2 regions of the Psychrobacillus sp. FSL H8-0510 genome follow, and region 2 is predicted to be linked to the other one. Evidence: a T-box and tRNA genes for the amino acid it is inferred to sense, from the RefSeq annotation. Region 2 holds a T-box; the other holds one or more tRNA genes.
What was found. The T-box of region 2 lies ahead of leuS (leucine--tRNA ligase). A T-box ahead of a tRNA ligase gene usually reads a tRNA of that ligase, here a tRNA-Leu.
Positions count from the first base shown of each region.

Region 1: it encodes a tRNA-Leu, which carries the amino acid that the T-box ahead of leuS (leucine--tRNA ligase) is inferred to sense. The anticodon was not compared.

Region 1 is NZ_JBBOYZ010000002.1:380,653-392,182, forward strand. Features, by position in the region: gene MHI40_RS21800 (hypothetical protein) at 1-92, opposite strand, end outside; gene MHI40_RS21805 (hypothetical protein) at 319-525, opposite strand; gene MHI40_RS21810 (hypothetical protein) at 602-823, opposite strand; tRNA gene MHI40_RS21815 (tRNA-Leu) at 1,911-1,993, shown strand; gene MHI40_RS21820 (hypothetical protein) at 2,172-2,474, shown strand; partial or broken gene MHI40_RS21825 (DNA-directed RNA polymerase subunit alpha C-terminal domain-containing protein) at 2,549-2,713, shown strand; gene MHI40_RS21830 (hypothetical protein) at 2,929-3,228, shown strand; gene MHI40_RS21835 (hypothetical protein) at 3,274-3,627, shown strand; gene MHI40_RS21840 (hypothetical protein) at 3,732-3,863, shown strand; gene MHI40_RS21845 (guanylate kinase) at 3,888-4,442, shown strand; gene MHI40_RS21850 (hypothetical protein) at 4,493-4,852, shown strand; gene MHI40_RS21855 (hypothetical protein) at 4,878-5,309, shown strand; gene MHI40_RS21860 (hypothetical protein) at 5,341-5,685, shown strand; gene MHI40_RS21865 (DUF7447 family protein) at 5,807-6,130, shown strand; gene MHI40_RS21870 (hypothetical protein) at 6,350-6,649, shown strand; gene MHI40_RS21875 (HD domain-containing protein) at 6,694-7,260, shown strand; gene MHI40_RS21880 (hypothetical protein) at 7,477-7,758, shown strand; gene MHI40_RS21885 (hypothetical protein) at 7,774-8,031, shown strand; gene MHI40_RS21890 (hypothetical protein) at 8,088-8,486, shown strand; gene MHI40_RS21895 (hypothetical protein) at 8,489-8,776, shown strand; gene MHI40_RS21900 (VWA domain-containing protein) at 8,911-9,621, shown strand; gene MHI40_RS21905 (hypothetical protein) at 9,727-9,951, shown strand; gene MHI40_RS21910 (hypothetical protein) at 10,013-10,213, shown strand; gene MHI40_RS21915 (hypothetical protein) at 10,271-10,399, shown strand; gene MHI40_RS21920 (hypothetical protein) at 10,722-10,907, shown strand; gene MHI40_RS21925 (hypothetical protein) at 10,925-11,527, shown strand.
Region 2 is NZ_JBBOYZ010000001.1:2,568,114-2,579,643, forward strand. Features, by position in the region: gene MHI40_RS12955 (sigma-70 family RNA polymerase sigma factor) at 1-227, shown strand, start outside; gene MHI40_RS12960 (hypothetical protein) at 220-1,002, shown strand; gene leuS (leucine--tRNA ligase) at 1,124-3,535, opposite strand; T-box leader at 3,763-3,975, opposite strand; gene MHI40_RS12970 (3-oxoacid CoA-transferase subunit B) at 4,024-4,677, opposite strand; gene MHI40_RS12975 (CoA transferase subunit A) at 4,691-5,380, opposite strand; gene MHI40_RS12980 (3-hydroxybutyrate dehydrogenase) at 5,533-6,300, opposite strand; gene MHI40_RS12985 (GntP family permease) at 6,345-7,667, opposite strand; gene MHI40_RS12990 (sigma-54 interaction domain-containing protein) at 8,089-9,432, opposite strand; gene MHI40_RS12995 (MDR family MFS transporter) at 9,434-10,618, opposite strand; gene MHI40_RS13000 (TIGR01212 family radical SAM protein) at 10,740-11,530, shown strand, end outside.

The DNA.
Region 1 (11,530 bases), on a different contig from region 2:
TGTAGTGGTGTAGGTGCAACTGCAACAAATGCGGATGCTGCGATAGCAGTAGAAATTCCAATTTTTAATGCTTTTTTCTTTTGTTTCATCATAATGTTAAATCTCCCTTTGATTTTTATTGGCTCCAATGCGTTTCTAAAAGAAATCCATAGAAATCCTGGTAGCTCTCTAATATAGTAGAAAGCATTCTTATTTATTCCGTTTGGAAAGCTTTACAAGTTCGAATAAGCCAAGGGAGAGAAAGGGGATCGAGAAAAATCTACTAAAAAAATGAAAAAAAAAGCCTGCCGATAATGGGCGGGCTTTTCTTGTTTCCTATTAGATAGGATTATTGTCGTTTTCGTCTTCATCATCGTCATCGTTACGTTCTTCTATAAAAGCAAGAACACCACAAATACCAGATACCATACCGAACGCACCATTTAGGTGTTCCAGTAATTCTTTCATCTGTTTGATGTCAAAAATAAACACCCCAACATAAAATACAACAAAACTAATTAATACAGTATAAAGCAAGCCTTTCATTTTGCATTCCTCCTTCCGAATTCAGAACAAAGGGAGGTTGCGTTCGTTGCCCATAGAGAGGACAAGATTGTCTTCCTCAATCAGATGGGTGAGTGTGTTTTCCTTTTTTTATTGCTTTCTCCATGCGGTAAATTTCAATCATCATAACTATTACCATCATAATGATTAATATCACACCATTTTCTACATCGTTGCTATCGAATGCTAACTCTATTCCTATCATCAGTCCTCTTAGTAGAATAATTAAGACAAATACATGCCCTAAGATTTTGGACTTTATCCATTTTGGTTTATTCATAGCGTTTCCTCCTATTGCGTTATCCTTTTTACACAAACTCACGGTTCACCAGATATTTTTGTTCTGCTATATAGTAGTAATAAACGGATTGAATTATTCCATGTGCCGAATAACGGTAGGGCATCTTGTTGCCTACTAAAATTCAGATGTTGACAAGCTCCATTTTAGTATTCGACAAAAAACGAGGAATCAATAGGATTTTATTTGTATATGATGAATCATAGAAAAGATGACGCGTGGCAAATAAGCAGCGATCATTGCCCGACTCAGCGGATGCGTCCAAAAAGCATGGGAAATGTGGGGACAACTTGCGAGTGGTCCCACACTTTACTCTCGACATCTGTTCGACAATCTCTCGACTTTTGTTCGAAATCTGATCGTTAAACTCAGGGTTTGCATTATCTCTCCGACTTATATTCGACATTCGTTCGACTACTAACCGGAATAATAAGTTGCCAAAACCATACAATAAGGCAAGATGATCCTCGTTGGATCAAGTAGCACATGTGGCGGAAATACTGGTGTCGCAACCGGTAACGCACGCGTGACACGCAGGGATGTAAACAGTCGTCTGTAATGGCGGAACAAACCTTATATAGTGACAGTGAGTCACGAGTCGTGTGTGGCGGTGCCAAGCCATAGAGAAGTCAAAAGCGGTCCGAGACAATGCCGAGATACGGGATGATGTAGAGTGGTTAATACGTAATTCCACGCCCGAACGTTTAAATCGGTTGGCAGTTGAAGTGTGGCAACACACGTATAAATGAAGTCGGATGCAAACCTGCATAATTCTGCCATCAAACAGAATGAGATATTTCTAGGGAGGAAATCCCAGAAAAAATACAAATCTACCATGCGATGCGGGTTTTGAGGGTAAGCAGTCCCTCCTGAGATAGATCCAGACATTGTGGAGAAAGAGGTAGCTCCTCTTCGAGAGCAATGGATGCTCAGTGGCTGAAAGTGATGCTTTATGGGGAGGTTCGAAGTGGAATCTTCGCATGTATACTTGATCGAGCGAGGAAGAGAGATGCCTTTTTCGAATTGGTAATCTTCGCTTTCTCTTCGTTCTAAATCATTTTAGAACAAAGCGGATGTGGTGGAACGGTAGACACGCTGGCCCGAGGAGCCAGTGCTGTAAAAGGCGTGAGGGTTCGACTCCCTCTGTCCGCATATAATCTGTAGTAAAGCTCACATTAATTTGTGGGCTTTTTTAATTGAATTTATATAAAAGTGTAAAGCTTTATTCGACAATATTTTGTTGACTACAGTATACATTGGTGTTATATTGTTTACAAGAAACGAAACAGCAGGACCGAATAAAGGTCCATGACAAAGAGGAGTGTTCCCCATGTATTTTATTACTGGAATGAATATGTTAATTAAAGAACAAACGAATATGAATGAGTTAAAACAATTAGATTCTCATAGCTTTGGTTATTACTCAGATAAAGACGAAGCGTTCGAATCTGTCAAAAATAACTGGGGAAATATTCAAGAATCTATGTATCCATATGTGGTAATTGAATCCGTTGAAGAAGGGGTTTTCCCACATACAGAAACGATACAGTGGTTTGCCTACAACCCAGAAGAAAAAGGTTTTACGGAAACAGAAGTAGTGGAAACGAAATTCTGCAGCTTTGCATTAGGGTGATCCAACTTGTCTTGTATACAGATAAAAACATATAAAGAATAGGAGATTTTATAATGAAAAACCTTGGGACTACAGTGACGTTAGAGGATTTGCGATTTTCAGTTCGCACATACAATTGTTTGAAACGAGCAGGAATAAATACGCTGAAAGAAATCGAGAACTTATCGGAAGATGACATGATGCGTATTCGGAACCTTGGAAGAAAATCGGTAGAAGAAATTAGGGTTAAATTAGCGGAACAGGTTTCTACGAGTGAAGATATTATGCTAGAAAGAAACGAATCCATTTTAGTTTTAGAAGTTCTACAAGATGCCATAAAGAGAGGTAGCGTGGTTAATTTGACTAAGATACAAGAATTTATCCAGCAAAATACGAATGCATTGGGAGATTGGACATTTGAATCTGTGGAAATTGTACTGAAGAAATCGTAATTTTTCATGGGAGGTGTTGTCTTGTGAAGAAGCTTGTAATTTTATTCTTTCTAGTCTTATTAATCTCTGGCTGTGGATATACAGGGGAATATAAAGAATATATCAATGATACTAAAATAGAAGAATTAATAAAGGAACGGGAAAAAGATAGTCAGTTTAAGATAATCGGTCAAGTAAAAATACCTTCTTCTTTCGGACATATCTATTCAGATCTTTTGGAAGACACGGTTACTAAATGTCAATATCTTTCTAAGGTATCTGAAAATGCTTTTCTAACGCCTTACTATGATATTAACGGAGAAGTAAAAGGGTGTGGGAGTTAATATTTTTAGTTTCCAAGATGAACTATAAAAAAAGGAGAATATTCAATGAGTAAAACAATCAATATTATTGGAAGAATGAGAGAGGTAACAGAAAAAGAAGAAAGAGAGGAGCTCCGCTCTGTACGAATAGCGAATATGGCTATGGCAACTCGCTTTATTGTTATCTTTAATGACTTACTGATCGGAAACGAACCCTTTTTCCGACATTTAGCTAGTCAATCGGTTCGTGACATTGTTGGCAATCAGTTAGACCAAAAACCCAAGGTCACAACACTGTTAACCGATATCAGTCAAACGGTGGATCCAAGAACACAAGCTTTAGCAATTCTGGCCAAGTCTATCCTGGACAGCGATGAAGCTTATCGATTATTTGCAACACATATTAAAAAGGCCTCTTAGTTGGTCTTTTTTTTATGCTCGAATGATAAGGACTGCTCCTGCGTATTATATATAGATGAAAATCAAATAGGAGAAGCGATTGCTTCTGTGAAGAGGTGTCTGAAATGAAAAAAAGAAAAACAATTGGAACGTTAGGGTGGGGACGAACAGAATGGACTATTTCTCCTGTCACAAAAGTAAAGAAAAATCTAAAGGGCAAAGGATCCTACACGCGAAAAAACGCTAAATACAAATAAAACTATTTAAAAAGGAGAATGAACATGAAAAAGATGATTGTACTTTATGGACCATCTGGAGTTGGGAAATCAACTTTAGCAAAATTTCTTAAATCCTTAGGGGTACCTGAAGCGATTTCCGTAACAAGTAGGAATCCAAGGGAGGGAGAATTAGAAGGAGTGGACTATTATTTTCGTTCAAAAGAGGAAATCAAAGAAATTTCACTTGCTGAACAAAATGAATATCCTTCATCCAACGGATTGAATTTATATGGCATATCTATCGAAGAAATAGACAAGCGATTCAGGGAGTCCGAAATAATCTTTGCTGTTGTGGAAAAGAACGGCATGATGCAATTGAAGGAACGCTATGGAGATATGCTTGTTTGTGTTTATATCACTATGCCACCAGAATTAATAGAAACAAGATTAAGAGGACGGGGAGAGAGCGAGGCGAATATCCAAGCACGTATCCAACAGTCAATTAAAGGAAAAGAATTTGACCAAGCCTACTTGGCCGATGCCATTATTGTAAATATAGACTTAGAAAAATCAAAAGAAGAGCTTCTGTCTATTGCAGGTGTCATGCAACACGCGTGACACATATAGTTCAGAAGCGAACAGTACCAAAAAGGAGGAGTGTGTTTTCGATGGAGAAGATACAGACGCGTAAAAACGGGACCAACTTAGCAATACAGGCACACCTGTTGCCAGAAAAAGAAATGAGAGCAGCAGGATTCACTGATTACCAGAACCCGACATGGTATTTTTGCAGAGGAGTTCATAAAAATGTGACTCTCAATGTAACTATCCCAAAAAAGAACCCAAAAGATTTAGCAATTGAAGTCTTAGACGAGAATTTCCTGCAGCCTTATGACTATCAAAGCATACTAGAAAGAGATTCAACTCATTCTATTGCATTAGCTATTAATGAAAAGGTGGAAGAGTGGATGGGCTTTTTACAGGAGAGAGGAATACTGTCGGGACATCATATAGGTGCATATATTTAATAAGAATAATTAGGGGGTATAGAAGATGAAATATGAAGAGATTACAGCAGGTATCCAAGATTTGATGGAGATTAAGGATGATTATACAGTCGTTCATTCTATAAGTGGGGACGCGAGGATGGAAGAAGGTAATGAGAAAGCGTTAAAAAAACACTTTAACCTGTTTCACTTAACAGAAAAGGCTAGGATTAAGCCGTTTCGAGTGGGTACATGCGTACAGTCGGGAAGGGTGATGAATCTGATCACCAAAAAGCTTTCCTGGTCAAAGCCGACTTATACAACGCTTAACGATGCTCTTGCTCATATGAGAGACATAGCCATCGAAAAGGGTTTGCAAAAAATTGCTATGCCGCAGATTGGTGCTGGTTCAGAACGTTTAGATTGGGATGTATCCAGAGAACTAATCCTTGATATTTTCAAGGATACAGATATAGAGATACTTGTATACGTGCAATAAATAGGTGAATAATATAAAAGGAGAGTTGTATATGGACAATCAAAAAGAGCTCTTTAGACTCATGCAAGAAAATCCGCAAATGGAAGTCATTCCGATGGTATATGAGGATGTAATTGGGGAAGATTATTCTTCTTATCAAGGAAAATTGGGAAAGGTATCATTGGAACAATACTATTCGACCGATGAAAGAATTTACATTAGAAGTAAAGATGAAGAGGAACTTGAGGAATACATGTCCGAATTGCTAGAGCAGGATTATGAGGAATTTGGTAAGGCACCGGGAGTGAAAGAAGTAAATTTTGAACTGATGTTGAGTAATCGTATGGAAAAAATAGAGTGGAAAGAAGTAATTCTTCTCTATATTGAACAAATTTAAGTCTTAGAGACGTCCTATAGGGCGTCTTTTTTTTGCGTCATGCACGTCTTACTTGATGATAAGGATAGTTAAAAATGCATACGATAGAATATCAATAAAATACAAAAAGGAGAATGAGAAAGTGAATGACTTGAAACTATCTATTAGTGAAATGAAAAGAAAGAACAAGGAAACTGGTCAAAGTTGGTTTGATAAAGGAGCAATTAACTTTTTTGGCACGAGAATTGAGGCTCCTCCGAATGCAAAAAACATTTTTATTACTTCAGAGTGGTCAAATTTTAATAATGAGACTAGAAAATATACATTAAGATGGTTTGATACCTCAACTAGCGAAGTAGTGACCCTTGGAAATTTTCAACAGTATCATTATCTAAGTGATGCAAAAAGAGCACGAAAAGAAATGGTTATAAGGGATTCGATTACAAAAGATAGCATGCCTGCCTAGAGACGTCCAGATGGACGTCTTTTTATTTCAATGTTGACTACATTAAAATATTTATGTATACTACAGTATATAAATAGTTTCGTAAAGTTTCTTTTATCGATAAGATTTAAGTTGAGTTCTTCTTGTACTTAGAGCGAGGTATTTTAAGAAATCATGGTCGGATTCACCATTAAAAGAGAAATCCAAAGTAAATTGAGAAATATTAAGGGAGATAGAAACATGAAAATGCCATTTGAGACGCACAAAATACTCATTACATTAGATGATCACAAGATATACAAACTGCATGCCGATTTTAGCAAAACAGAATTAAATAATGAGGAAGTATTAACAGAAGAAAGCTTAATGAAAAGTAGAAAAATGCCTTTTATCTTGATGCACAAATCTCAGTTCGATTATGGAAAAACCACTCTGATGAACAGGGATAATCCTCAACGAATGTGTAAGGAAACGGCAATGCTTTATTACCGGATAGGGTTTATTGGAAAAGAAGAACTAGAAGAGTATCTCGCTGATTAATTAGTGGGCATTATTAATATGGAAATAATAGAGGGAGGAAAATCATGAATGAACTAATTCAAAAAGGAAAAGAATTTGCTTTTAAAGCACATGATGGGCAAACGAGAAAAACTTCCGGTGCTCCTTATATAGTACATCCATTACATGTTGCAAAAATCCTTCAAGACGCAGGCTTTTCTGCAGAAGTTGTCGTTTCTGGTTTTCTTCATGACATTGTAGAAGATACAGATATTAAAATAGAAGATATTCGAAGAGAATTTGGTAACGTTATTGCCGAGTTAGTTGCCTTCAATACCGAAGATAAAGAAGGTACTTGGGAAGAACGAAAGGAACACACCATTAAACAGCTTAAAGGGGCGATATTAAATAAGAAAGCTCTTGTTGTAGCTGATAAATACGCTAATCTTTTAGAACTTATGCGTAATTATGAGAAACTAGGAGATGAAATTTGGAAATGTTTCAAAAGAGGGAAGAAACAACAGTACTGGTACTTTGCTGGAGTAGCAAAAAGTGGGAAGGTAAATCTTTTCCCAGAAGAAATACCTTCCTTTTTTCATGAATACGAAGCAGCTGTTGAATTATTTTTCAATATGGAACGAATGAAAAGCTAGAAATAATTAATCGTGCCATTGTTTTATAAAAACAAGATAGATAATTAATGTGTAGCAGATAATTATGGGCAGGACAGCCAATGCACTGTTCATGATAAGCACGCCTTTTTGTTATTCAGTATGGACAAAATACCTTCTGTTAGCAAAAAAATAAATGGTGAAAGCACATGAAAGTATGGATACTGTTGATCAAGATTTGGGGGGAGCGGGTTTTAAGTGAGCATAAAGAACATACGTAGACAAAATGTAGAGCGATTCAGCGTCGAAGAACAATTGAAATTCTATAAGAGACATTTTCAAAATCAACATTGCGAAATGGATGGTTGCGGTCACGAAGTTAGAAGTTCTTGGGCCATATACGATGACAATATCTACTGTGAAAGTTGCTACGAACATATAGTAGAAGAGGAAAAAGATAATGCAAAAAAACAATTAGAATTTCATGAACAAGAAATCCTAAAGTTGAAAGAAAGATTCGACTTTGAATCAGAAGAATAAGAAAGGGGTGCTTAAATGAAAAAGATAGGTAGTATAGTTTTCGTGTTCCTTGTAGTTGTTCTGTTGGTATCCTGTAGCACAGCTACACCAAAGACTAAGGCGGATGAAATTAGTTTTATAGAGGGCGGAAATTCCAACTATAGCATCGTTGTTGATACAGAAACTGGCTGTGAATATATAGAATCTTATGGAAGGACTGTGAACGGTCTTGCCGTATCTATAACGCCTAGATTAGAAAATGGAGTTCCTATTTGCAATGTTGAATTGCCGTGATAAATGCTAACTCTATTAACTCGATTAAAAAACTATAAATAATGGGGGATATATCCATGAATAATATACTCAATTTTGATGATGACAATACCCTAAAACTAACTAAAGAGGAAGTCCTTTCTTTTATAGACCAAGAAGACAAGATAACAGTTATTTTAGGAAATGGGTTCAAAGCTAAAACAGATACGGAGGATGTCTTTCGAGGGATAATGGGCGATGAACGATTTGAAGAAAGTGAAGAAATGAGTGATGCTATTCATTGTGCAAGTGAGATACGACATACTTTTTTCCTGGTAAACTCCAAAGTTGAGAGTCCGTTTAATGAGAGAGGAAACGCAAAGAGAATTATCAGAGAAGGCTTTTGGACAAAAATCATATTGCCTAATCATCCCCTGAAAAATGGGTTATATGCTGTTGTGTATCAAACTCAGAGTAGAGAAAAGGAGAGATTCTGAATATGGAAGAATGGTTAAGCGACAATTCGTATTTAGTATTTAGTTTCATTTTAGTCTATTTCTTTTACTCGCTCATACGAGTTTGTATGTTCGGTTATCTGGGAATAAAAGAATCGTATTTCGGAAACGAAGAGAAAAATATACGAGTTTGGCACATATTGTTGATAATCATAGATTTAATGCCTTTAGTACTCGCATTGATTTGTTTGTTTTTTAAACAACTAGCTCTTATTCCGATCGTAAGAATCCCTGACAAGTACCTAACAGAAGAACCTAAAAGTACTGAATAAGTAAAATCATATTTCTTGTCTGTAGTATACATTATACGAATACTGTTGACAATAGTATATAGTGTGTGTATAATAAAGAAAGATAAACAAATCAACGCAACTATAAAAATTGAGGGAATAGGGAGTGGTCAAACATGGGGAATCTAATCGACTTAACAAAAAAAGCGAAAATCGTACTGGAAAAGAAGAAGCTGGTAGAGGTAAAAGCAGAGATCGTAGTCGCAATTGATCGTTCTGGTTCCATGTATCGTCTATACAGTGATGGGACCGTGCAAAATTTGGTAGAGCGATTACTGGGTATCGGGATGAATATGGATGCTAACAAAGAAATCGATGTTTTCCAGTTTAATCAAGGGTCGAAGTATATCGGGGTAGCAACAGAAGAGAATCATGCGAACTTCGTAAGAGACAAGAAGATGTCAGCCGACGGCGGGACGAATTATGCCCCTGTCATGAAGGAAATCATTGCGAAGTATAGCGGTACAGAGAAAAAAGGAAGACTCGGCAGTCTGTTTGGTAAGAAAAGTACAGAGGCTGTCAAACCAACTCATCCGACGTTCGTGTTCTTTATTACAGACGGAGACAATTCTGACGAAAAAGAGACAGAACGTCTAATCCGAGAAAGTGCAAATCAGCCAATCTTTTGGCAATTCGTTGGAATTGGAAATGAACCATTAAAATTCTTGCAGAAGTTGGATGATCTTGAAGGACGATATGTAGATAACGCCGATTTCTTCAAAGTTTCCAACTTGAAAAAAACAACGGATGAAGAGTTATATGAAAAGCTATTGACGGAATTTCCTTCTTGGCTACAAGAAATAAAGGCTAAAGGGTTGCTCTCTTAACTGAGAAACTTAAAGACGTCCAGACGGGCGTCTTTTTTAGGATTACTTATATAATCCAAAAAAAATTGGAGAGACAAACTTTACGACCTTTGAAAGGAGAAAATTATGGATAAACCAATTAAACAGGAATACGAAAATATGATTCTTTCAGGTATGCAAAATCAAAATAATTCACACTTAAAAGAATTGGAAGAAAAGGTCAAACGATATGAAAAAGCATTGCATTTTTATGCGGATGGCACCAAGTATCTTTATGCAAAGAAAGAACATCCCAATACTCGTTTAGCAGAAGATGGTGGAGAAATAGCACGAAAAGCATTAGCTGACTAACACTAAGTACAATTCTACGAAGTTTCAGTAGACACAAACTGTATCACAAGGAGGAGTAAATATGGCTAATAATTATATAGCAAAAGAAGATTTAATCAGCAATCAAGAACTCGAAGAAGTACTACATTCGAATAGTGAAGAAGTTTTCGGCTTGTATATGGGTGAATATTATGAGACACCAACACGTATTTACAATCCTCAAATAAAAGAACTTGTTGAACAGTTTAAACATTTAAAAGATTTTTATTTACAAAAAAGTTGATGTGTAGTTCGACCGTATTCTGTCGCAGTAGACACATATAGTGAAGGAGGAAAGAAAATGTGGGACGAAAATCAACTATCAAAGGAAATTGATAGTTACTATGACAATGTTTCAAAAGAACAATTTGAATCTGATTTAAAGCAAACTAAAAGCGACAAATTTGTTGAAGACATAAAACAAGATTAATTCACAGATCGACCATAATGTGCTGCAATGAAGAAACTGAGGGATAGATTACATGACTTTAAAAATACTTTTTGGATATATTATATTCATTATGCTTTTAGTCACTGCAATTAATATGTATATTCATAATGTGCCAGTATCAGAAGGGAAAAAGAAAATGATTATAAAAAACGCTATGTTTATACTTTTCGTATTAATAATTGTTCCTATCATATTCAAGGTTATAGGTATGGAGGTTCTTTAATGGAGTATTTAAACTTAGTCGGCTTTTTTTTGTATTTTTGTTTCCGGTTAACCAACAAATGTATTTAGGGGTGGAGTTATGACTGAAAAAGTAATTAGTAAGTCTAAAGTTTTTCGAATGATTAGAAGCATTCCATTTGACGTTACTCAAGGGATGGAAATCCAGTTGGAGGGTGATACAGTCGGAAAGTTAACAAAAATCAAATCGGTTAAATTTTTAGATATGAGGTCGATAGAAATCATTGGATTGGTAAAAATAATCTAAATAGGAGTTGTAACCATATGCATTTCAGCAACAAGTCATTTTCGGAAGGATATATGATGGGAAAAACTTTTAAACCAGAAGATTATGACGGTGGTATTTTTGTATTGTATCTTAAATACATGTTTCTTATACCAAGTTCCCTTGCTATTCCTGCATTGATCTTTTCTTATTTATCTGATTGGTTTTTGCACTACTGGACATCGGTATGGATGATACATTTAGTCCTTGTCGTTATTCTATCGTGGTTTTTAATAAACGCAGGACACTATATATCTAAACATCCTGCATATGATTTGAATCTCTTTGCTTATCCATTCATATTCCTTCAAGTATTTTTGGGATATACGATTTCCGTTGTTTTGTTGCCTTTTGAGTCGCTGCATTCTTTTGCTACAAGCTTACTAAATGTCATGGATGATGACCCGAATAGACTAGACAATGCACTCATTTACGGTTTTTCTTTTATCGCAATATACACGTTCATACACATCATACAGGCCTTAATAGTCCCACTCCTACACTTTATCTTTGCGAGAATTCTATCGGATTGGCTTGTTTCAACAAAAATGCAAATTCAAATAGATAAATTTGTTGTTCGGCATTTTTATCCAAAGAAATGAAAG
Region 2 (11,530 bases):
TGGTTAGAAAAGACGAGCAAGCAATTATTGGAGTAGCTATCCTTGAATTGCCTTTAAAACACCGAGAAGTTCTTATTTATTTCTATTTTAACGAGATGACCATTGGTGAGGTTGCCCATATTCTTTCTATTCCAGAAGGCACTGTAAAAACTCGATTGAGGCGTAGCAAGGAATTATTAAGAAATCAACTGAAGGGAATAGAATGGCAGGCGCTTTTAAATGAATAACTATATACCTTCTAAAGTAAAAGATTTAACAGCGAGTAGACAACGAGTTATGCGAAACGTATTGAAAGAAATAGAACTAAACGAGGAAAGACCAAAATATAAATGGCGATATGTCGTGATTAGCACACTACTAACAATGAGTGCTGTGCTTTTTGTCTTAAACGAATCTATTATGGAAAATGAACAACAGTCTGCAACTGAATTACCATTAGATTTAACCAAACCCACATTTTCAGAAGAACAAGGTTTACTTTATCTTAATGGGGTTACATTAGGTGACTCACAATCGAAAGTAAAAGAAAGCTTTGGTGAAAATTACTCCGTAGAATATCAGGAGGATGGCAGTATTGCTGACTTAATATTAGATTATGATGGTAAAGCGAGATTTTATTTTTATAATGATAAATTAGATTTAATAATATTCCAAAAGACAGATGAAAAAAACTTTGATAAACTTTTTAATAATTTTGATGGGATTAAAGTTATTTCTTCAACCGATGCTGATCGCTTTATTTACTCTAAAGAGACTTCTCATATTTTAAAGGCTACATTCATTCCAAACGGGAACCTTTACTTGTATCTATCATATGCCGGCCCGGATCTCTTAGAAAATCCTGATTTTTTAAATTTAGAGCAAGATGAGATTCTTGAATCACACGATAGTTATGATTTAAATATCGATAGTCCTAATTATTATCCTCTTGAAGAATTAGTTAAGATGACACCAGAGGAATTAATAGAAATAGGTTATCCTAACCCTTATGAATTCCAATAGTTATTGCAAATAAAAAAGTTGCTTATTTCTACTAACCATTCAACAAAAAAATCATCTCAACTCTAAGAAAAGCATAGAGTTGAGATGATTTTAAATACTCTTATTTATAGTCACAGCTTCATTAAATTACGATATTGACCATTTTACCTGGAATTGCAATAATTTTCTTCACTTCTTGACCATCCAACCATTGTTGAACTTGTTCTGAAGCAAGAGCTAATGCTTCCAACTCTTCTTTTGTTGCATCTTTAGCAACGTTCAATTTTGCACGTACTTTCCCTTTAATTTGAACTGGGATTTCTACTTCATTGTCTACTAGTTTCGATTCATCAAATGTTGGCCAAGATTCGTAAACGATTGTATCGTCATGTCCAAGAATACGCCATAATTCTTCTGCAATATGTGGAACGATTGGAGAAATAAGCTTCACAAATCCTTCAACATATTCTTTTGAAATTTGCTCCGCTTTATATCCTTCATTGATAAATACCATCATTTGTGAAATAGCGGTATTGTAATGCATTGCTTCAAAGTCTTCCGTTACTTTTTTAACTGTTTGATGATATGCTTTTTCCATATTATCAGAAGAAGTATCCGTAACTTTAGCACTCAACTTACCTTCTTCATCGACCAATAGACGCCATATACGATCTAGGAATCTTCTTGATCCATCTAAACCATTTGTAGACCATGGTTTCGAGGAGTCTAGTGGCCCCATGAACATTTCATAAAGACGAAGTGAATCGGCTCCATGACTTTTCACGATATCATCAGGGTTAACTACATTCCCTTTCGATTTAGACATTTTCTCGTTACCTTCTCCAAGAATCATCCCTTGGTTAAATAACTTTTGGAATGGCTCTTTCGTAGTAACTACACCAATATCATAAAGGAATTTATGCCAGAAACGTGCGTACAATAAATGAAGTACTGCATGCTCTGCTCCACCTACATAAATGTCCACTGGAAGCCAGCGTTTCACTAGTTCTGGATCGACAAGTGCCTCGTCATTGTTTGGATCGATATAACGTAGGTAATACCAGCAGCTACCTGCCCACTGAGGCATAGTATTCGTTTCACGACGGCCTTTTTTACCGGTTACTGGATCCACAACATTAACCCATTCCGTAATATTAGCTAGTGGCGACTCACCTGTACCACTTGGTTTAATATCTGTAGTAACTGGAAGCATTAACGGTAATTCAGACTCTTCTACTGGTGTAGAAGTGCCATCTTCCCAATGAATAATTGGAATCGGCTCGCCCCAATAACGTTGACGACTGAATAACCAATCACGTAGACGATACGTAATTTTCTTCTCACCTTTACCATTTGTTTCAAACCATTCAATCGCTTTGGCAATTGCTTCTTGTTTGTTTAAGCCATTTAAAAACTCAGAATTAATAAGTGTGCCATCAGCAGTGTAAGCTTCTTGTGAGATGTCTCCACCAGCAACTACTTCCACGATTGGCAAATCAAATTGTTTTGCGAACTCGTAGTCACGCTCATCATGTGCAGGAACTGCCATAATAGCACCAGTGCCGTATGTCGCTAATACATAATCAGCAATCCATATTGGCATCTTCTCTCCACTTACTGGGTTAACGGCATAAGCACCTGTAAATACACCTGTTTTATGTTTTGCAAGATCTGTACGTTCAAGGTCACTTTTTAATTTCACTTGATCTTTATAAGCTAGCACTGCTTCTGCTTGTTCCTCAGTAGTTATAGCATCCACAAGCTTATGCTCAGGCGCTAATACTGCATAGGTTGCACCAAAAATTGTATCCGGACGTGTTGTAAATGCACGGAAGGATTCTTTCGTGCCTGCCACTTCAAAAGTAAGCTCCGCACCCTCTGAACGTCCTATCCAATTACGTTGCATTTCTTTTAAGCTGTCTGGCCAGTCAAGATCATCTAAATCTTCTAAAAGTCTGTCTGCATAAGCAGTTATACGAAGTACCCATTGTCGCATCGGACGACGTTCTACTGGATGCCCTCCACGCTCTGACACACCGTCAATTACTTCTTCATTAGCTAAAACAGTTCCTAATGCTGGACACCAGTTTACCGGCACTTCATCTACATATGCTAGGCCTTTTTTGTACAGCTGGATGAAAATCCATTGAGTCCATTTGTAATAAGAAGGATCGGTCGTATTTACCTCTCTGTCCCAGTCAAAAGAAAATCCTAAATCCGTCATTTGACGTTTAAAAGTAGCAATATTTTTTGCCGTGAACTCTGCAGGATCGTTCCCAGTATCAATTGCATATTGCTCCGCTGGAAGTCCAAAAGCATCCCACCCCATTGGATGAAGAACGTTATAACCTTGTTTACGTTTAAACGAACTTAGAATATCCGTTGCGATATATCCAAGTGGATGACCTACATGTAGACCTACTCCTGAAGGATAAGGGAACATATCCAATGCATAGAATTTTGGTTTAGACGGATCATCTGTCATCTTATACGTTTTGTTTTCTTGCCAATACTTTTGCCATTTTTTTTCGATTGCTTCATGATTAAAGCTCATAAATTTTCCTCCTCCAATGTATGAAAAGCGGAAGCGCCTATTTCTGCCTCGACAGGCAAATGTGTTTAGGATAGATCTGTAAAGTGCACCACATCCTGTGGCATAGCAGACATAACCCGCATCGTGCGGACCTAGGAAGAAGCACCTCAGCCACATCAGCTATTTCACATTTGCCCCGAGAGGTTAGACTCTAAAGCTAGACATAAAAAAACTCGCCCCTTAAAAAACTAAGGGACGAGAGATATACTCACGCGGTACCACCCAAATTAGTGAAAACTTCACTCAACTTGATTCCTTAACGCGGAAAACGGTACAAGCTACTATCAGTTCACTTATACAGACTCAAAGGCGAGTTCAATAATTCGTAACGCTAACTTACACCATCCGTTAGCTCTCTAAAGATACGAGATTTATTTACTAATCCTTTTCACAGTCGACTTCTATTAGTTTTAATAATAATGGATTCCACTTTAAAATACAAGCTGATGTTAAATAGAGACATTTTCTATTACGTTATTAATTATAAGTTCCGCTTCTGTAGCATCTATAATATCCTGAATAGAGTAACCCTCGAATACCTCTTTCAATTCAAGTCCATTTTCTGTTACTTCTATCATTGCCCGTTCTGTTATTATTTTATTCACAACTGCCTTGCCTGTTAAAGGTAATTCACATTGTTTTTTAATTTTTGCAGAACCGTCTTTAGCACAATGATCCATAATGACGATAATTTTCTTTGCACCGTGCACGAGATCCATTGCCCCTCCCATGCCTTTAATCATCTTGCCTGGGATCATCCAGTTAGCGAGGTCACCTTTTTCGGATACTTCCATCGCACCTAAAATAGCCACGTCGACATGTCCTCCGCGAATCATCGCGAATGACTCTGCACTATTGAAAAAAGCCGAGCCTGGAATAGTCGTTACTGTTTCCTTACCTGCGTTGATAAGGTCAGGGTTAACTTCTTGCTCGGTTGGGTACGGTCCAATACCAAGTAAGCCATTTTCCGATTGTAAAACGACCGTTTTATCGGGAGAGATGAAATTCGCAACTAAAGTCGGAATTCCAATTCCTAAGTTTACGTAGTTTCCATTTTCAATTTCTTTTTCTGCTCTTCTTGCAATTTTTTCACGTGAATTCAATCGAAACTCCTCCTTAAGAACGTGTCGTTAAACGTTCGATTCTTTTTTCTTGTTCCGCTTGGAATAGACCTTGAACATAAATGCTTGGTGTATGTATTTGAGCAGGATTTAAATCTCCTGTTTCTACAATTTCTTCTACCTCTGCAATGGTAATTTTACCAGCAGCAGCCATCATTGGATTAAAGTTTTGCGCTGTCATATTATAGATAAGATTTCCGAATTTATCTGCTTGAGCTGCACGTATGAAAGAATAATCCGCTCGAAGTGCCTCTTCTAGTACATATTCTTTTCCATCATAAACTCGCACTTCTTTACCTTCCGCCACTGTAGTACCTACACCAGCAGGAGTAAAGAAAGCGGGAATTCCAGCCCCACCAGCACGGATTTTCTCCGCTAGAGTTCCTTGTGGAGTCAATTCCACCTCTATTTCACCCGAGATTACTTGTCTTTCAAACTCTTTGTTTTCTCCAACATATGAACCTATCATTTTCTTTATTTGCTTATTTTTAAGTAGCAGACCTAGACCCCAGTCATCCACGCCACAATTGTTCGAAATAACCGTTAAGTCCTTCACACCTTTATCGACTAAAGCCAGTATTAGCTGTTCTGGAATTCCAACTAGTCCAAAACCTCCAACCATCAGCGTCATTCCATCTTGCACCCCTGCAACAGCCTCTTTAGCTGAATTGTAAATAGGTTTCATGCTCCAATCCCCTTTCATCTAAGCTTGATACATTATTATTTTCTCAAATATTCGACAACTTAGCAAACTATATTCTTATACCTAGATTCTAAGCATTATTATTCTGAATCGCACCTAGAATTGAATCCAAAGTTTTTATATAAATAGAATACCTATTGACTAGTATAGCCACCATCCAAAACAACTGCTTGCCCGGTCATTCCTTTAGCGGAATCGCTAGCTAAAAAAAGAGTTAGATCTGCAACTTCCTTCACTTCTAACAGTCTTTTTTGTGGAACTAGAGGATATAACACTTCTTCCAATACAGATTCCACTGCAACATTTCGTACTTTTGCTAAATCTTTGAATTGGTTTCGAACGAGTGGGGTATCCACGTAGCCTGGGCAAACTGCATTGACAGTTATTCCATCCGCTGCTGTTTCCAGAGCTGCAACTTTCGTAAGTCCAATTAAACCATGTTTAGCTGAGTTATACGCTGCTTTCCCAGCAAAACCGACTAAACCATTTATAGATGCCATATTGATAATTCTCCCGAATCCGTTCTTCCGCATATGCGGAAGAACGTGTTTAGTTGCTATAAACGGAGCAGTCAGCATTATTTTTATCAATAATTCAAAGCGTTCTGTTGGAAAATCTTCCAACATTGCAACGTGCTGCATACCGGCGTTATTAATAAGAATATCCACACTTCCATACTTCTCTATAGTGACATTAATTGAGTCAATAATATCTTCTTCCTTTGTCACATCGCATTTAAGACCTAATACATCATCCCCTAAAAGTTTTGCGGCTTCTTTTACTTTTTCTTCATTTAGATCTGTTAGTACTACAATCGCCCCAGCCTTATAAAATTCATGAGCAATCTCCAACCCAATGCCCCCTGCTGCTCCTGTAATAAGGAGCACTCTATCTTTTACCATTTTATAACCTCCAGAAATATGTCGTATAGTAATTTTCAGTAATTTTAAATCCCTAATCCAAACGAGAAGAGAATAATCGCAATTATTACACCAAGTGTTGGTACGACTACAGTGGTCGCAGCAACTGGCCAATAAGCTGCACTATGTTTTTCACCACAGATTGATTGAATAGTAGTGACGACATAGCCATTATGCGGCAATGAATCAAGGGCACCCGAAGAAATGGCTACGACCCTGTGTAATGCCTCAGCATTTACTCCCATATCTAGATAATGCGGGGCTAACAATGGCAATGCAATTGTCTGACCACCCGATGAAGAACCCGTCATACCAGCAATTACCGATACCGCAATTGCAGCACCAATTAGAGGTGAACCAGGAATATTTGTCATTGCCTCTACTGCCGTTGTAAATGCAGGTACGTTTTTAGCAACTCCTCCGAAACCCACTACTGCGGCAGTATTTCCGATTGCTATAATCGCACCGACTGTACCTGCTGAAAATGCTTCCCAGAAATTTTTAGAATATTTTCGTCCAACAATATAAGTGGCAATTACACCACCAAGTAATGCAATTATTAAAGCCGACTGCGCAAGTTTATCATGGAAAATATATGAGATTATTAGTACTACTAGTAATGGAATCATTGCTAAAAACGGATTTGGCAGATTTCTATTAGTATCAAATGTTGGATCTGTTTCACGATCTATAAAACGTTCCCCTTTATTGACAGCCTTTTGAATAATACGTTTCAACCACCAGTATCCAAAAGTGGCCATAAACAAAGCGACAATTATACTTACTTCCCAACCCGCATATGCATCAGTTCCTAAATATTGAATTGGGATCCAGTTTTGAATTTCAGGTGAACCCGCAGATGTCATCGTAAACGTGACAGATCCTAAGGCTAATGTCGCTGGTATAAAACGACGCGGTAAATCCGCTTGTTTAAACAAAGAAATAGCCATTGGATAGACAGAAAAAGCAACTACGAAAAGACTTACTCCTCCAAATGTTAATACTGCACAAGCTAGGACAATAGCTAGTACTGCATACTTCATCCCCAACTTACCAACAATCCACTTGGATACGGAATCTGCCGCACCACTATCCTCCATGACCTTTCCGAAAACCGCTCCAAGTAAGAACATCAAATACCACGAAGCGATAAAACCAGTAAAACCTGACATATAACTCGTAACATAATCAGCCTCATCTTTACCAGCAAGCTGGGAAAATAAAGGCATTCCACTTGTCACAGCTACCAATAATGCTGAAATAGGACCAGCTATTAAAATATTAACGCCTTTCATAGTCAACACTATTAGTAAGGCTAAACCTGCTATAAGACCGACCATACTCAATATTTCCATTTACATTTCCCCCAATTATTTAAGAGTAATAAGTTGTATTTGTAGCATCCGTGTATAAAAGTGATTGAAATAAATAACAAAATCAAGTAAGAAAAAATTAAGTGCGCGATCATCCTAATCGTAAATTCATTTACAACCAATTTTCTTTGCTAGTATCCAAAATCTAAACTCTGCAGTGAATAGATTTCTTCCTTGGTTAACTTTTGAATACAAAATTTTAAAAGCGCTTTCATAAGTCATTAAAGCACAACCATAATTTTCTATCAATATAAAATGTGACAGAAATGTTAACTGTAAATATCCTTAAAATCCGAATTTTCGGATATAAATTTAATCAAACTTGTTATCAAGAGGTATTTAGAAATAAAATAAAAATCCGTTTTTCTGGATACGTGTCCAGAAAAACGGATTTAGGTCATAAGTTGTGTTTTTTTATCTTCTCGTAAAGTGTTGATCTACTGAGTCCAAGTTGTTTGGCAATTTGTCTTTTATCAGACTCTTCCTCTAAGTAAGATTGAAGTACTTTCTTTTCTACTTCTGCTAATATATCCTCAAGCGTCCCCGTAGTTTGAAAAGAAGGTACATTACTTAACTTAATCTGGGAAGGCAGAGCGGAAGGCATAATAGTATCTTTTTCTGCTAAGTAAACAGCAGCCTGTAAAATATTTTGTAATTCCCTTACATTACCTGGCCAATGATAGGATTGAAGTAATTCCCGAGTTTTTGTTGCGAGTGTGATATGTCTTCGCCCCGCGTGAAGCATGAACTTTTGTAAAAAGAAATTCAGTAAATCAACAAAATCTTCCATTCTTTCTCTTAAAGGTGGAATTTTCAATGTAATTGCTTGCAAACGATAATATAAATCCTCCCTAAATTTCTTTTCCTCAATTAGTTGAGAAAGGGAAATGTTGGACGAAGCAACTATTCGAATATTTACTTTTTCCCTCTGTTCCGAATTCAGTGGAGTAATTTCCTCTTCTTGCATTGCTCTTAATAACTTTGCTTGAAGTGTCAGCGGAAGTGCACTAATTTCATCTATATATAGAGTCCCTTTATCTGCTTGTTTAACTCTTCCATTTTGGACAGTTTCAGTAAGTGGATTATATACACCAAATAGTTCCCTTTCCAATAACTCAACCGGAACTTCTGCACAATTCACTTTAACAAAAGGAAAGTCCGAGCGTTCAGAAAGCTGATGTATGCTATGTGCAAACATATCTTTTCCAGTTCCACCCTCCCCTTCAATTAAGACTGGAAGATCACTAGGTGCTATTATTCCAGTCGTTTCTTTAATCTTCCGGATAGCTGGTGAACTTCCTTTTATGTCTTCCAATCTGTACTCGGTATAACTATTGTCTTCTATATTTAACTGCATTCTTTCCATTGTGGTACGAACATGAGAACTTAGTCTTTTCCAATCGGACATATCTCTGAAAATTACACTTCCAAAAGCCCCAACAATCTTTCCATCTACAAAAAGAGGAACTCGATTCGCTAGCATATACGTTCCTTTAATATAATGTGGAGATGCATTGTCTGGAACACCAGACTTTATAACTTCATGCATTTTCGTATTTTCAATAATATCAGCTACTGGTTTACCTATCGCTTCCTCTCTCGTTACTTCAAGAAAGCGGCAATAATCTTCGTTGATATATAGAATTTTCGAATCTGCATCTACTACAACAAACCATTGAAATGCATTTTCTAAAATTTCGGCAAGTACAGAAGTTGGTAAATGTTGTTGAAAATTATCCAAACTAAATCACTTCCTTCTCCAGCTCTGCTTTCTTCAGTGGTCGATCATATAAAAGCGTAGGAATTATTGCTAACCCTATTAGCAAAGTGAAAACAAAGAACATGGCTTGAATACCATATACATCTACTAAAATACCTCCAGCTAACGGACCAATCATTCTTCCAATAGTAGCCATGCTATTCACTATACCTTGATAAAATCCTTCTCTCCCTTTTGGAGCTAACTGTCCAGCCAATGTTGGTACTGCTGGCCAGATAAATACCTCCCCGAGTGTCAGGATTACCATTGCAACGATAAACATTGTATAATCTTCCGCATAAGAAACAACAACAAATGACGCCATAAATATAGCTATGCCAAGAATCATTTGTGTTTTTATCTTATGCTCCAATCTATTTATAATTGGCTTTATAAGTGGCTGAGCTGCCAATATGAGTCCACCATTTATAGTCCATAGTAAACTATATTGTTTTAATGTTATACCTAAATCCAACACATGAGTAGAAATGGTAGAAGTCCATTGTACATAAGCTACCCATGTAAACATATAACCGATAGTGACAATTAACAACGCATAAAACGGTGCTTTTTGTTTGATTTTTTTAGAACTTTTCAGTACAGAAGCATTAATATTTGGTGCAAGTCCCATTTTGCGGTAATAGACGCCTGCAACCACTAAAAATAATACATAAGTCAATAAATTTGCTAGAAAAATATTATTAATATTATGATCTGCAACCAATCCTGCCACGGCCGGACCAAGAGCCACTCCTAAATTTTGGGACAAGTATATAGCATTAAACGCCTTACGACCACCTTCGGGCCAGACACTACCTACTAACGCATACATGCTAGGGAAAATAATACCACCACTAAAACCTAAAATTGCCACAAACCATATATATTCTGGCCATCCATGCCAAAAAGTTAAAAGCATAAGTGAAATCATTGACAATATAATTCCGAACATAATAGATTTATATCCACCTATTCTGTCAAATAAGTAACCACCAAGTAAGTTACCAATAACTCCAGTTCCAGCATTAATCATTAGCACGATTCCTGCCATCGTTAGTGTTTGTCCTAAATGCTCATGCATATATATTGTATGTAATGGCCATAAAAAAGAATTTCCCATTGTATTGATAAACATTCCAATTATTAAAAACCATACTGCTTTTGGCAATTGTAACACCCCATTTCTATTGCACTCAGAATATTGTATTCCTTTTCAAATAGCACTTCAAGAAGATTAGAACAAACTTCTCAAAGTCATGTTAAAATAATCCTGTTAAGGAGTGAAGAATATGAATGAAAATAACTTTCCATTCCCTTCAGATGGGAAACGATATTATACATGGAATCGACATTTAAGAGATAGATTTGGCATGAAGATTTTCAAAATAGCTTTAGATGCGGGGTTTGATTGTCCAAATAGAGATGGTACTGTCGCTTTTGGCGGCTGTACTTTTTGTAGTGTCGCAGGTAGTGGAGATTTCGCTGGCGATAAAGTAGATTCTATACCAGTGCAATTCGAAAAGATTAAAACAAACATGCATGAGAAATGGAAAAACGGAAAATATATAGCTTATTTCCAAGCTTATACGAATACACATGCCCCCCTCCCTGTTTTAAAAGAAAAATTTGAAGCTGCATTGGCCTTAGAAGGTGTGATAGGGATTTCTATTGCGACAAGACCTGATTGTCTACCCGATGATGTAGTTGAATACCTAGCTGAGCTCAACAAACGAACATTTTTATGGATAGAGCTTGGACTACAGACAGTTCACGAGCGAACTGCTAATTTAGTAAACCGTGCCCACGACTTCCCTACTTATATAGAAGGAGTCAATAAATTAAGAAAACATGGAATTTCTATATGTACGCATATTATAAACGGGCTACCCTTAGAAAACCGAGACATGATGATGGAAACCGCTAGAGAAGTTGCCAAACTCGATGTTCAAGGGATAAAAATACATTTACTTCATCTGTTAAAAGGAACACCAATGGTTAAACAGTATGAAAAAGGAATGTTAGAGTTCATGGAGCGTGACCCCTATATTCAGCTAGTAGCTGATCAGCTAGAAGTTTTGCC